DNA from 3 places in the Pseudomonas sessilinigenes genome. Region 1 is predicted to be linked to each of the others. Evidence: riboswitches for the same ligand, from Rfam matches in the RefSeq annotation. Region 1 holds a riboswitch; each other region holds the start of a gene.
The links. A riboswitch is a leader RNA that binds a small molecule or an ion and turns the genes downstream of it on or off. The one in region 1 is predicted to bind cobalamin.
Positions count from the first base shown of each region.

Region 2: another riboswitch for cobalamin. It lies ahead of C4K39_RS12580 (TonB-dependent receptor plug domain-containing protein); the one in region 1 lies ahead of cobW (cobalamin biosynthesis protein CobW).
Region 3: another riboswitch for cobalamin. It lies ahead of cobO (cob(I)yrinic acid a,c-diamide adenosyltransferase); the one in region 1 lies ahead of cobW (cobalamin biosynthesis protein CobW).

Region 1 covers NZ_CP027706.1:6,079,369-6,083,834, forward strand. The annotation lists gene cobN (cobaltochelatase subunit CobN) at 1-1,097, opposite strand, end outside; gene cobW (cobalamin biosynthesis protein CobW) at 1,101-2,168, opposite strand; cobalamin riboswitch at 2,265-2,474, opposite strand; cobalamin riboswitch at 2,565-2,788, shown strand; gene C4K39_RS27785 (CbtB domain-containing protein) at 2,885-3,073, shown strand; gene C4K39_RS27790 (CbtA family protein) at 3,084-3,788, shown strand; gene C4K39_RS27795 (cobalamin biosynthesis protein) at 3,785-4,198, shown strand; gene cobM (precorrin-4 C(11)-methyltransferase) at 4,280-4,466, shown strand, end outside.
Region 2 covers NZ_CP027706.1:2,673,936-2,678,401, forward strand. The annotation lists gene C4K39_RS12570 (ABC transporter substrate-binding protein) at 1-105, opposite strand, end outside; gene C4K39_RS12575 ((2Fe-2S) ferredoxin domain-containing protein) at 98-850, opposite strand; gene C4K39_RS12580 (TonB-dependent receptor plug domain-containing protein) at 862-2,784, opposite strand; cobalamin riboswitch at 2,938-3,139, opposite strand; gene C4K39_RS12585 (arginine N-succinyltransferase) at 3,326-4,393, opposite strand; gene C4K39_RS12590 (arginine N-succinyltransferase) at 4,443-4,466, opposite strand, start outside.
Region 3 covers NZ_CP027706.1:6,888,834-6,893,299, forward strand. The annotation lists gene cbiB (adenosylcobinamide-phosphate synthase CbiB) at 1-506, opposite strand, end outside; gene bluB (5,6-dimethylbenzimidazole synthase) at 503-1,153, opposite strand; gene C4K39_RS31415 (cobyrinic acid a,c-diamide synthase CobB) at 1,146-2,480, opposite strand; gene cobO (cob(I)yrinic acid a,c-diamide adenosyltransferase) at 2,491-3,102, opposite strand; cobalamin riboswitch at 3,184-3,418, opposite strand; gene C4K39_RS31425 (hypothetical protein) at 3,588-4,169, shown strand; gene C4K39_RS31430 (PQQ-dependent sugar dehydrogenase) at 4,239-4,466, shown strand, end outside.

The DNA.
Region 1 (4,466 bases):
ACCCAGTTGCTTGCCAGCCGGGCGACGAAGTCCATGCGCTCGGGCTGGCCGCGGTAGCAGACCACGTCCGACTGGCTGCGCTCGCTGCGCCAGGCCAGGTCCTTGAAGCTGATGGGCCGGCTGATGATTCGTCCATCCAGTTCGGGCAAGGCGATGTGCATGGCCAGGTCCCGTGGGCCCAGGCCTTGTTCGCTGGCCTGCCAGCCCGGCTCGTTGTCCTGGGCGCAGATGGCCTGGATCACCGGGATGTCGCGGCGAAACGGCCGCAGGTGTGGCGCCTCGGGGCTGGACTGGGCAAAACCGGTGGTGTTGAGGATCACTCCGGCGCCGGTCTCATCCAGCCAGTCTTCCACCTGTGCCAGGCAGCCGGGCTCCTTGAGACTGGCCACGGCGATCGGCAAGGGGTTGAGACCGGCAGTCGCAAGGCGCTGGCAGAACAGGTCGATGAATGCGGTGTTGGCCGCCTGCAAGTGCGAGCGATAGAACAGCAGCGCCGCCACCGCCTGGCCGGGCTGCCAGTGGGCCTGCCAATCCGCCAGGCTGGCCTGGCTCCTGGCCGGGTGATAGAGCGCGGTGCGCGGCAGCACCTGCGGTTCGCTCCAGGGGTAGTCGCGCCCCAGCAAGCCGCTCAGGCAGCGGTAGAAATTCAACGCATTTTCTCGCCCGCCCTGGCGCAGGAACTGCCACAGGCGGTCGCGCTCCACGGCCGACACCGTGCTCAGGTCGCTGAGCTCCGGGTCGGGCCGATCGTCCCCTGGCACCAGGATCAGTTGCACCCCGCGCCGGGACAGCTCCACCAATTGCTCGACGCCATAACGCCAGTAGGCGATGCCGCCGTGCAGGGAAATCAGGATGACCTTGGCATGGCGCAGCACCTGGTCGACGTACAGGTCCACCGAGGCGTGGTTCTGCACCTGCATCGGGTTGGCCAGGCGAAAACTGGGGTAGTCCGCTGGCAACTGCTCGGCGGCCTCGGCCAGCAGCGCCAGGCTGGAGTCGCCGCTGCACAGGATCACCAGCTCGGCGGGGGTTTGTCCAAGGTCGGCGATGTTGTCATCCGACACGAATCCGCCGGGCTGGGTCCTGAGCAGGTGCATGGGTCAGGCGCCCAGGGCGGCGCGCAGTTGCGCTTCCAGCTGGGTTGCGTCCAATTCCTGGCCGATCAGCACCAGGCGGGTGATACGCTTTTCATCGGCGCCCCACTTGCGGTCGAAGTGCTTGTCGAAACGGGTACCCACGCCCTGGAGCAGCAGGCGCATCGGCTTGCCGGGGATTGCCGCAAAACCCTTGACCCGCAGGATGCCGTGCTTGACCACCAGTTGGGTCAGGGCATCGAGCAGCAGGCTTTCGTCGGCCTCGGGCAGCTCGATGGAGATCGAGTCGAAGGCGTCGTGGTCATGGTCGTCATGATCGTCGCTGTCATGGTGATGGTCGTGATGACTGTGGCGGCTGTCGATGTGCTCCTCGGAGCCGGCACCCACGCCCAGCAGCACGTCCAGGGGCAGGCGCCCGCTGCTGGCCTCGATCACCTTGACCGCCGGCGGTAGCTCCTCGGCCACTTCCAGGCGGACCTTGGCCAGGTCGGCCGGATCAATCAGGTCGGTCTTGTTGAGGATCACCAGGTCGGCGCTGGACAGCTGGTCGGCGAACAGCTCGTGCAGCGGCGACTCATGGTCCAGGTTGGGGTCGAGCTTGCGCTGGGCGTCCACCTGGTCCGGGAAGGCGGCGAAGGTGCCGGCGGCCACGGCCGGGCTGTCGACCACGGTGATCACCGCATCGACGGTGCAGGCGCTGCGGATTTCCGGCCACTGGAAGGCTTGCACCAGGGGCTTGGGCAGGGCCAGGCCGCTGGTTTCGATGAGGATATGGTCCAGGTCGCCACGACGGGCCACCAGTTCGCGCATCACCGGGAAGAACTCTTCCTGCACGGTGCAGCACAGGCAGCCGTTGGCCAGCTCATAGACCCGGCCACTGGCTTCTTCTTCGGTGCAGCCGATGGAACACTGCTTGAGGATCTCGCCGTCGATGCCCAGCTCGCCGAATTCATTGACGATCACCGCGATACGACGGCCCTGGGCGTTGTCCAGCATGTGCCGCAGCAAGGTGGTCTTGCCCGAGCCCAGGAAGCCGGTGACGATGGTGACGGGAAGTTTGGCCAGTGTTTTCATCGGATGCCCTTTGGCGAAGGTGGCGGGCATACGGGACGAGAGGCACGGCACAAGGCCCGCGCTGATTTCGCCACCGGATCACCCCGCCCGGTTGTAGTGAGAATCATCTTCGAGGCAGGTCTCCTGGCTGGGGGCCTGCCAGTTGGACTGACAGTTCCTGCGCCTTCCCGCCAGCGTCCTGGACGCCCATGCAGTGGCTTTGCAGAAAATCGAACCCTTCACAGTTGCGGGGGCAGCCGCGGCTTCTACCGCGTTCCCGTCTTAGCTTCGACCGCTGGCCGAAGAACCTCGAACGCGCAAGGCTACGCAGAGCGCGGAAAGCGGTCAATGTGCATGTGGCTTCGGGGTGGCTTCGGGTCGCAGTTGGCGATTGACGGCGCCCCTTGCCCATGATTTGCTACACAACTTGTTACGGGTGCCCTTCACAGGGTGAAACGGGAAACCGGTGAATCACGCGCTTGCCAGCCGTGACCAGTCCGGTGCTGCCCCCGCAACGGTAAGCGAGCGAAGTGTCAGATCCACTGTGCCCCCGGGCATGGGAAGGCGACACTTGTCGGCAGGGCACAAAACCGCCCCAGCCCCTCGCGAGCCCGGAGACCGGCCCGCAATACACGAATAACAAACCCGCGGTGGGCGGGCGCTGTTGCAAACCCTGCGTGAACGCCACGCGGGGTTTTCCTGCGCCGCTTCCCGCTGACAAACCAAGGGAACGCGCCATGTCGACCATCAGCAGCACCAGCCATTCCGCCAGCAGCACCACCACCCTGAGCCAGCGCCTGGTAGCCGCCATCGGCGCCTCGATCCTCGGCGCCTGCCTGGTGTACTTCGCCGGTTTCTCGCACATCGAGGCGGTACACAACGCCGCCCACGACACCCGCCACAGCGCCGCCTTCCCTTGCCACTGAGACCCGCCCCATGATCAAGCGTATCGCGCAAACCGCGGGCTTCACCGGGCTGCTGGCCGCCCTGCTGCTGACCCTGCTGCAAAGCTTCTGGGTCGCCCCGTTGATCCTGCAGGCGGAAACCTACGAGAAGGCCCCAGCCACCGAGGCAGTCCATGAACACGCCCCCGGCGCCATGGCTGGCCACGTCCACGACGAAGAAGCCTGGGAACCGGAAGACGGCTGGCAGCGAGTGCTGTCCACCACGGGCGGCAACCTGGTGGTCGCCGTCGGCTTCGCCCTGATGCTGGCAGGCCTCTACACCTTGCGCGCGCCCAGCCGCACCTCCCAGGGCCTGCTCTGGGGCCTGGCCGGTTATGCCACCTTTTGCCTGGCCCCTACCCTGGGCCTGCCACCGGAACTGCCCGGCACGGCAGCGGCCGACCTGGTACAGCGGCAGATCTGGTGGGTCGGCGCCGCTGCCTCGACCGCAGTGGGCCTGGCCCTGATCGTGTTCGCCGGCAACTGGCTGCTGAAGTTGCTGGGCGCGGCCATCATCGCCGTGCCCCATGTGATCGGAGCGCCGCAGCCGGAAGTGCACTCGATGCTGGCTCCCGAGGCGCTGGAGGCGCAGTTCAAGATCGCCTCGCAGCTGACCAACGCGGCCTTCTGGCTGGCCCTGGGCCTGATCAGTGCCTGGTTGTTCCGACGCAAGGGCGGGGACGGCTATTCGGCATGACGGCCTGGCGCGCAGGGCCGACCCTGGTGGTCGGCCTGGGCTGCCAGAAAGGCTGCCCGGCAAGCGTCCTGCGCGCCCTGTTGGACCAGGTGCTGCAAGCCCATCAGCTGGATAAGGGGCAACTTCGGGCCCTGGCCAGCATCGACCTGAAACGCAGCGAACCCGGGCTGCTGCAACTGGCGGAACAACTGGCCCTGCCATTGACCTGCTTCAGCAGCAGGCAACTGGCGCCTTATGCTTCGCGCCTGAGCCACCGTTCACAGATCGCGTTCGAGCACACCGGCTGCTATGGCGTGGCGGAAAGCGCCGCCCTGGCCATGGCTGAATACCTGCAAACAGGGCCGGCACAGTTGCTGGTACCACGACAAAAAAGCGCCCAGGCAACCCTGGCCTTGGCTGTTTGCCCGTAGAACCCCGATAATCCCCGCCCTCGATCATGAGCAATCTTCATCTGAAGCCCTGCTCCGACCTCTTTTTCACAGGACACAGCCATGACCGTCTACTTCATCGGTGCCGGCCCCGGCGACCCGGATCTGATCACCGTCAAGGGCCAGCGCCTGATCCATCGCTGCCCGGTGATCATCTATGCCGGTTCGCTGGTCCCCCAGGCGGTGCTCGAAGGGCATAGCGCGGTACGGGTGATCAACAGCGCCGAATTGCACCTGGAACAGATCATCC
Region 2 (4,466 bases), 3.4 Mb from region 1:
GCTGGGCCAGCTCTTGCCGCAGTTTTCGTAGCTGCCGGCCAGGGCCGGCCCACTGGCCAGCCACAGCAGGATGGCCAGGCATCTGGCCCGGGCTGTCCTAGGCATCGGTGGGTACTCCATACGGTGCGGCGATCTGCAACTGGGCGACGGGCTCGCCTGCCAGCAGGTGCCCCTCCACCAGTTGCAGCACCTGGCTGTCGTTCTCGATCCGGTACCAGCAGCCATCCGGGTGCACGGTGAGCACCGGCCCCAGGTTGCAGGGGAACTGGCAGGCGGTGCGGGTCAGCAGCACGCCTCCGGGCTTCTCCATGAGGTCAAGGCGCAGCAGCTCGCGGCGCAGGGTCTTCCACAAGGGCAGGGCGCCGCGCCGGACACAGCGCGGGCCGGTGCAGAGCAATACCTGGCGGGCGTGGGGCGGCACCTGCGACCAGTCCGGATCGCTGGCCACCGGATTGACCTGGTCGCACGGCAGGTGGCGTTCGCGCTGGGCGATGCTGGCCCAGGACTGGGCCGCATCCAGCCCCCGGCGACCCAGGGCCTGGGCGGTGACCCACAGCCGTGGCGCCTGGGAGTGGGCACGGGCGCGGCGTCCCAGTTCATCGCGCAGCCAGTCCAGGTAGGCGCTGTCGGAGCTGGGTTCCAGGTCCACCACCAGCAGAGCCGCGCCGTCTTCGGGCAACGCTTCTTCGAGGGCCGCCCAGAGGCTGTCGAAACCGTCCAGGGTGTCGATCACCCGGGTGCTGGCGTCGTTGCCGCGCAGCGCTTGCAGCTCGCGGCGAAAGGCCTCGCCCAGGGCGCCGCCGTGCAGCCCGGGGCCGACGAACAGCACTCGTTGATAATCTTTGTGCATGGCTGCCGTCCTCAGAAGCGGTAGGTGTAGCGCACCTCGGTGGTGAAGGGCCGTCCCAGGTTGTCCACCCGCGGGTTGTTGCTGGCGATGCTGGTGCTGTAGTCGCGGTCGAAGAGGTTCTCCACCAGCAGGCTCAGGCGGTGTTGCTGGGCCGCGTCGAGGTAGCGGTAGGCGTCGGCGTCCACCACTGAATAGTGGCCGTAGTCGATCTTCTTCGGGCTGTCGATCTGGCCGATGTAGCGCAGCGCACCGCCCACGCCCCACATCCGGTCCTGGGATTCGAAGCCCAGTCGCGAGCGGGCGAAGAAGCCGGGGATATTGCTCAGGGTCACGCCGTTGCGCGATTCCACCAGGTTGCGGGTCATGTCGGCCGAGAGGGTCCATTGCGGGCTGAACTGCCAGCGCCCGTCGACCTCGATGCCGCGTACCTTGATCCGGCCTTCGCCATTGACCCAGTCGATGCCGTCGAGGGCGATCAGGTCGTCGATCTTGCGCTGGAACACCGTGGTGCTGGCGTTGAACTCGCCGGCCAGCAGGCTGCCCTTGTAGTCCAGGCCCAGCTCGGCATTCACACTCTTTTCCGGCTTGAGGTTGCGGTTGCCCTTTTCATCCTCTTCGTTGGCGAACAACTGCTCGGCATTGGGCAGCTTGAAGGCGCTGCCGAACTGGCCGCGCAGTTGCCAGTTGGACGTCAGGTCGTACAGCGAGGTGAGCATGCCCACGGTGGCGCTCTCGCCGCCGCTGATTTTCTCGTGGCGCACGCCGATGCTCGGGTGCCAGTCGGGCAAGGTCTCGAACACCGGGCGCAACTGGGCGTAGAGGGCATTGGCCTGGGCGTTGTTGTCATCGATCTTGAGTACGTCGTCCTGGCCCTTGAACCACTGGTTGTCGGTGCCGAACACCAGCACATGGCCGCCGTCCAGCTCGGCCTTGCCCTCGGCTTGCACGCCCCAGTCGGTGAAGCCCCAGTAGTCGTTGTGGTTGATGACCTTGATGCCGCCATCATCGTTGCTGTTGATACGGGTGTAGCGCGTGTCCCAATCGTTGACATGGCCCTTGACGAAGTAGCTGAAGCGCTCGCCCAGGCGTTGCTCGAAGGTGGCGGTGGCGATCTGCTGGACCCGGTCGTTGGTGGTCTTCTTGTTGTTCGCGGCGCGGGCAAAATCCAGGTTGGCGTCGGTGTACTGGTAGAACAGCTCCAGGCGCGAGTCGTCGCCGACCCCCTGGATCGCCTTGGCGCCGAAGGTGGTCACCTCATAGGAGCGCTTCTTGTCCTTGGTGCTGGTGTTGTAGGCGCTGTTGCGAAACGGCTGGTAGCCGTCGGAAACGTTGTGGCTGACATAGGCCAGCAAGCCGAGGTCGCCCAGGCCGTTGCTGACGATGCGTTCCACCCGGGCATCGCCGCTCCTGCCCATGAAGCTGTCCAGGCCCAGGTTGACTTCGCCGGAGGCGTCGCGGGTCTGTGGGCTGCGGGTGACGATGTTGATCACCCCGGACACCGCCTGGGTGCCGAACAGCAGGCTCTGGCCGCCCTTGAGCACTTCGATGCGCTCGATGGCGTTGGCTGGCAGGGTATCCAGGTACAGGCCGCCGTACAGGCGGTTGTTCAGGCGCACGCCATCGAGCAGGATCAGCGTGTCATCGTTGCGCCCGCCCAGCAGCGAATAGGTGCCGTAGTCGAAGGGGCCGTTCTTGGGCGCCACGTAGAGGCCCGGCACGTACATTTGCAGGACCCGGGTGATGTCGCTGCTGGGGCCGGCGCGTTCGATCTGCTGGCGATCGATGATTTCCACCTTGCTGCCGTACTTGGCCATTTCGGCCACGGTGGTGGACTCCACCGACGGGGCGGACACGAACTGCTGGTCCAGCTTCAGGGAGGTGTCGTCCGCCAGCAGCCAGGGGCTGAACAGGCAGCCGAGCAGGGCGCCGCCCATGGAACGGCGCGGAGCACGCCAGTCGCGCGCAAGGGAAGTGTGTGTTGTTGTCATTCTTGGTCTTCTCGAAAGTGTCTTCGGGAAGCACGCAGGGAGAAGGTGGCAGGCACGCGCACGCGCCCACACCGGCCCATGCCCGCCCACCGCAGGATTGCCAAACAGATGCTTCAGGCCGGTCTCCGGGCTTGCGAGGCTGGCTGCATTCGCCTTCCCATACCTTGGGTACAGTGGCGTGTTGAATGCAGCACTCGCTTACCGTTGCGGGGGCAGCACCGGACTTGCCCCTGGGGGCGCACCGGTTTCCCGTTTCACCTCACGCACGGCGGCGTGAGGCACCTGAAACAGGGCGGCATCTGAACATCCGTCCTGCCGTTCGTCAATCCTGTAGGCGCTGGCACCCATCATCCGCCGAACCCTGTAGCCGCTGTCGAGCCTGCGAGGCTGCGCAAAGCCCCACAGGGGCTTTAGCGTGGCAGTAGGTTGCGCCTGCTGCGTCGGCGTATGCAGCCTGCGGCAGCGGCTACACGGACGGGGGCCGGCGTTACCAGGCGGTGGCGGGGGAGGTGCGCACCTGGGTCTGGTTGCTGGTCTCGGAGAGGCAGGCCAGCAGCGGTACGGCGCGCACGGTATCGCCGGGCTGCAGTTGCAGGTGCTTGGTGGTCTGGCGGTCCACCAGCAGGCAACCGGCGACCAGGCGCCCGGGGGCTGCGGTGATGCGGCATGTTTCCAGGCGGCGGTTGTAGATCAGCCACAGCGGCGCCTGTTCGTCCAGGCTGCCCACCAGCAACGGCAGGGTCCGGCTTTCGCGGACGCTGCGGATGTTCATCACCTGGGCCTCGATCACCGGCCCGCCATCGAAGATGTCGATGCAGCCCTGGTGGTTGAAGCCTTCCTCGCGCAGGATGCCGACCGCTTGATCGGTGCTGGCGTGGGCCTGGCCAATGGCGGCCTGGGCGGTAGGGCTGAGCAGGCAGGTGTAGAGCGGCTGGCGCGGCATGAGTTCAGCGATGGAGGCCTTGCCGCCCTGGCTGGACAGGCGATTGGCCTGTTGGAAATCCATCTTGAAGAAATGCCGCCCCAGGCTGTCCCAGAATGGCGAGGCACCCTCGCTGTCGACCTGGCCACGCAGTTCGACCACCAGCTTGTCGCCGAACAGCGCCGGGTACTCGGCGACGAACAGCAAGCGTGCGGTGGACAACAAGCGTGCGGCATGGCCCTGGCGCTGGTCCTGGCGCAGGAACAACGAGCAGAGTTGGGATTGTCCGGTCATTTCGTTGCACAGGAACAGGGTCGGGATCTGCTTCTCGATCCCCAGCCCCGGGGCGCTGCCACGAGTGATGCCCACCCGGTAGTTGTAGCAGGGCTCGCGCAGGCCAATGGCACCGCTCAGGCCGCAGATACCGATTACCTGCTGGTCGTCATCTTCAAGCACAAACAAGTAGTCGGCATCGGCGCGTTCCACCTGGCCGGCGAATGTCCGCTGTGCCCAGCGGATCCTGTGGGCCAGGCGCTCGGGATCGCTGCTCAGGTCGTCCAGCTCACGGCAGCAGCCCTTGAGCAGGCTCAGCACTGCCGACAGGTCGTTGATGCGGATCGGGCGCACGATCATCGGCGAACTCCTTGCAGCGATTGAGGCACGTTTCGAAATCCAGCGCGGTTCATAAGGCCACGCCTCGCACAAC
Region 3 (4,466 bases), 810 kb from region 1:
CTCAGTCGATAGAGCACCACTCCCGGCACACCCGCCACAGCGAACCAGAACAAGGCGGCGAACACCGCATCGCTACCGTTTTCCAGCACCGATTCGGTCGCTGCCCGAGCCACGGCGGTGGCGTCCAGCTCGCTGGTCTGGCGGCTCACCAGATACCCTACCCGGCGCCGAGCTTCGTCCAGGTCATCGCTGCGCAGCGCCTGGGCCACGGGCTCGACATGCTCGCCAAGGCTGCGCAGCCCCAGGGCGCAGTACAACGCCAGGATCTCCACTAGCCAGCCGATATAGGGCAACCAGGACAACGCCGTGGCCAATAGCGTCAGGGGCAGGACGGCCAGCACCCAGGCAGTGACACCATGACTGCGCCAGCCTCTTCCGGCAGCGTTGAAACGCTGCTCGATCCGATCCGCCAGGCGCCCGAACGCCACCAGTGGATGCCAGCGCCTGGGCTCGCCCAGCAACGCATCCAGTGCCACCCCGGCGACACTCAGCAATGCCACGCTCATTGGCTTACTCCCCAGCGGTTTTCATACAACAATTCATTCAACGGCCGCGGCTGTGCCCAGCCTTCCAGGGCCAGCATTGGCGCCGGGTAGAACTCGGTGACCGGCCCCAGGCACAACACGGCCAGGGGCTTGGCCCCCTCCGGCAAGCCCAGCAAGTCGGCTAGCGCCTGGGGCTCGAACAGCGATACCCAGCCCATTCCCAGGCCTTCGCTACGCGCCGCCAGCCACAGGTTCTGGATCGCGCAGGACAAGGACGCCAGGTCCATCTCCGGCAGGGTCCGCCGACCGAAGACATGCCGCTCGCGGCCGTCCATCAACGCGGCCACCAAAAGCTCGGCGCAATCGTTGATGCCTTCGACCTTGAGCCTCATGAACTCGTCGGAACGCTCCCCCAGGGCCTCGGCGGTGCGCACTCGCTCCTCTTCCACCAATTGCTGGATCTGCCCCCGCAGCACGCGGTCGCTGATGCGGATGAAACGCCAAGGCTGCATCAGCCCCACGCTCGGCGCCTGGTGGGCTGCCGTCAGCAAGCGCTGCAACAGCTCGGGAGCGACGCTGCCGCCGGCGAAATGGCGCATGTCGCGACGCTCGGCAATGGCCCGATAGACCGCCTCGCGCTCGAGCGAGGAAAAAGCCTGTTCAGTCACCCGTGACGCCCCCAGCTACATCAACCTCTCGCTTCGGAGCGAACAACGCGGCCACCGCCGCAGGATTGGATGGAAAGTAGAAATGCACATAGGAGGCCGTCATTCTCCCGACCCGATAGACCGCCTCGGCACCACGGCCACCGTTGGGACTGGAGCCCCGGGCGATAGGCGCAAGCTCGGTACTGGTCAGGGAATGATGGTAGGTATGGCCTCGCAGGCTACCCTCCGGCAGGTCCACCGCTTGCAAGGCCAGGGCAGCCAGACGCTTCTGCATCACCGCTTCGCCGGGGAGCAGGCCCAGCAGCTCGGCTCGCTGGCCCTGGACATCGACCAGGGAATCCAGCAAGTACAACATCCCGCCACACTCGGCGAGCAAGGGCTTGCCAGCGCCATGATGAGCACGAATAGCCGCCAGCATCGCACTGTTGCGCTCCAGCGCCTGGTGATGCAATTCGGGGTAACCGCCCGGTAGGTACAGGCTGTCGGCCTCAGGCAGCTCGCGGTCGTGGATCGGTGAAAAGAAGCTCAACTGCGCCCCCATGGCTCGCAGCAAGTCCAGGTTGGCGCCATAGGTAAAGGCAAATGCCTCATCCCGTGCCACGGCAATGCGTACACCCTCGAGCAGTGGTTCACACATTGTCGGAACGGGGGCGGCAAAGCCGACGGCAGGCGGTAGCGCTACCTGGCAACTGCTGGCCAGCGCCTCGGCGGCGGCATCCAGGCGCAAGTCCAGGTCATTGAGCTCGTTGGCTTGCACCAGCCCCAGATGGCGACTGGGCAGTTCGATATCCGTCTCCCGGGACAGCGCGCCATACCAGCGCAACCCTTCGGTGAGGCTGCCTTCGAGCAACTGCGCATGGCGCAAGGTGCCGACACGATTGGCCAGCACCCCGGCAAATGGCAGGTCCGGCTGGTAGCGCGCCAGGCCCAAGGCCAGGGCACCAAAGGTCTGGGCCATGGCGGTACCGTCGATCACCCCCAGCACCGGTACTCCAAAATGCCGTGCCAGGTCGGCGCTGGAGGGCGTGCCGTCGAACAGCCCCATGACCCCCTCGATCAGGATCAGGTCGGCCTCGCCCGCGGCTTCCCACAATAGGCGGCGGCTCTCCTGCTCACCCACCATCCACATGTCCAGCTGGTACACCGGGGCACCACTGGCACGCTCGAGAATCATCGGGTCGAGGAAATCCGGCCCGCACTTGAAGACCCGCACTTTGCGCCCCTGGTTGCGGTGCAGGCGCGCCAGGGCGGCGGTCACGGTAGTCTTGCCCTGGCCGGATGCCGGTGCGGCGATCAATACCGCCGGGCAATGACGAACATCATTCATGGGTTCACGCTCACAGCTCGATGCCTTTCTGCGCCTTGATACCGGCCTGGAAGGCATGCTTGAGCATGCCCATCTCGGTGACGGTGTCGGCCAACTCGATCATTTCCGGCTTGGCCCCGCGCCCTGTCACCACCACATGCTGCATCGGCGGACGGGCTTGCAGGTCGCTGAGCACCTGATCCAGGTCCAGGTAGCCATGCTTGAGGGCGATGTTCAGCTCATCGAGCACCACCAGGCCGATCTCTGGATCGCTCAGCAACTCCCGGGATACCGCCCAGGCGGCTTCGGCGGCGGCGATATCACGCTGGCGATCCTGGGTCTCCCAGGTGAAACCCTCACCCATTACATGAAACCGCACCTGCTCGGGGAAACGCCTGAAAAACAGTTCCTCACCGGTACTGTTGCGACCCTTGATGAACTGCACCACGCCACACCGCATGCCGTGCCCCATGGACCGTGCCAGCATGCCAAAGGCCGAACTGCTCTTACCCTTGCCGTTGCCAGTCAGCACCAGCAACAGCCCGCACTCATTGGGGGAGTTGGCGATACGCTCGTCGATCACCGCTTTTTTGCGCAGCATGCGCGCCAGGTGACGTTCGTCACGCTCGAAGGATTCACTCATGGGACAGCTCTCCGTTGGGGCTGGGGGAACTGGGGGCAGGAACAGGAATAGACGGCACAAGCCTGGCATCGCCCACCGTGATGCCGTTGGATGAGTCAGGCCGGTCTCCGGGCTCATGAGCGGCATCGCTGCCGGACTGCGCGCCTTCCCATGCCTGCTTCGACACAGTGGCACTTGCGCAATCTTGACTCACCTACCGTTGCGGGGGCAGCGCCGGAATCGTCGCCTGCTCCATGGCTGGAGAGGACCCTGACCGGCTTCCCTGTTTCACTCTATCGACCTGTGGCCACAGAGCACCTGAAACAAGTCGCGAAGGTTAGAGGGTTGAGAATGGAGCGTCAATTGAAGCGGCCCGCCACATCCTGCACAAAACTGCACTGCATCAACAAACTGACGCCAATCTTGTGCCACACTGGAGGGAGTGATATCAAATAGCCACTTTCAGGACATGACGTCCCGTCACACAACAATAAGGGGTGAGTTCGATGCAAGGCATGATCATCAGCAATCCAAGGCTGGAATTCCTGCGTCCGATGCTGGAGCGCTGGTTCGATTGCATTGACCGCTACAACGCGGTCCGCGGCGATAACGAAACCCCTTACTGGTTCGACGAACAGGCCAACCTGGGCCTGCTCTCCGCTGCGGCCTGGATGGCCGAGATGGTGACCCTCGAACACAGCCCCAGCAAGAAGCAGCTTGAAGAAGGTGCACGCAACGCTCGTACCGGCCTGTACCTGGCCACCAAGGAAGAACGCGCCTACATCCAGGCCACCCAGCGCTGGCCACGAGTCAACAGCCTGAACCTGACCCAGGCACTGCTGGATATCGCCAATGAGGCGAAGGCGATCAGCTACGCCAGCGACCTGAAGCTTGGCTGCCTGTTCGTCGCCCCTCAAAAGGCACAGCACAGTGCTACTCCCGAAGAGCTGCAGGACATGCTTGACGATCTGCAGAAGGAACACTGCTGCGCCGTGGCCTGGTATTTCCCCTATGCGTATCGCAAACTACACAACGAGGCTGGCCAGTATCACCCCGGAATAGCCGTACTGTTCAAGGAAGCCCGCTGAGTACAAGGAACCCAGGCCCGTCCATGCCTCTCTATGATTGAACGTTCGCGCATCCATAGGGACATCAACATGCTCAAGCCACGCCATACCTTGCTCATCATCGCCGCTGGCCTCGCCGCCTGCGGCGAAACCTCCAGCCTTCAGGTCGCGGATGGAACCGGCCCAACCCCCAAGCTGCCGGAACCCAATCCCACGCTGATTCCCACGCTGAACATCGCCCCGGCCGTCGGCTGGCCCCAGGGAACCAAACCCCAGGCCGCCAGCGGCACCCAGGTCAACGCCTTCGCCGAGAACCTC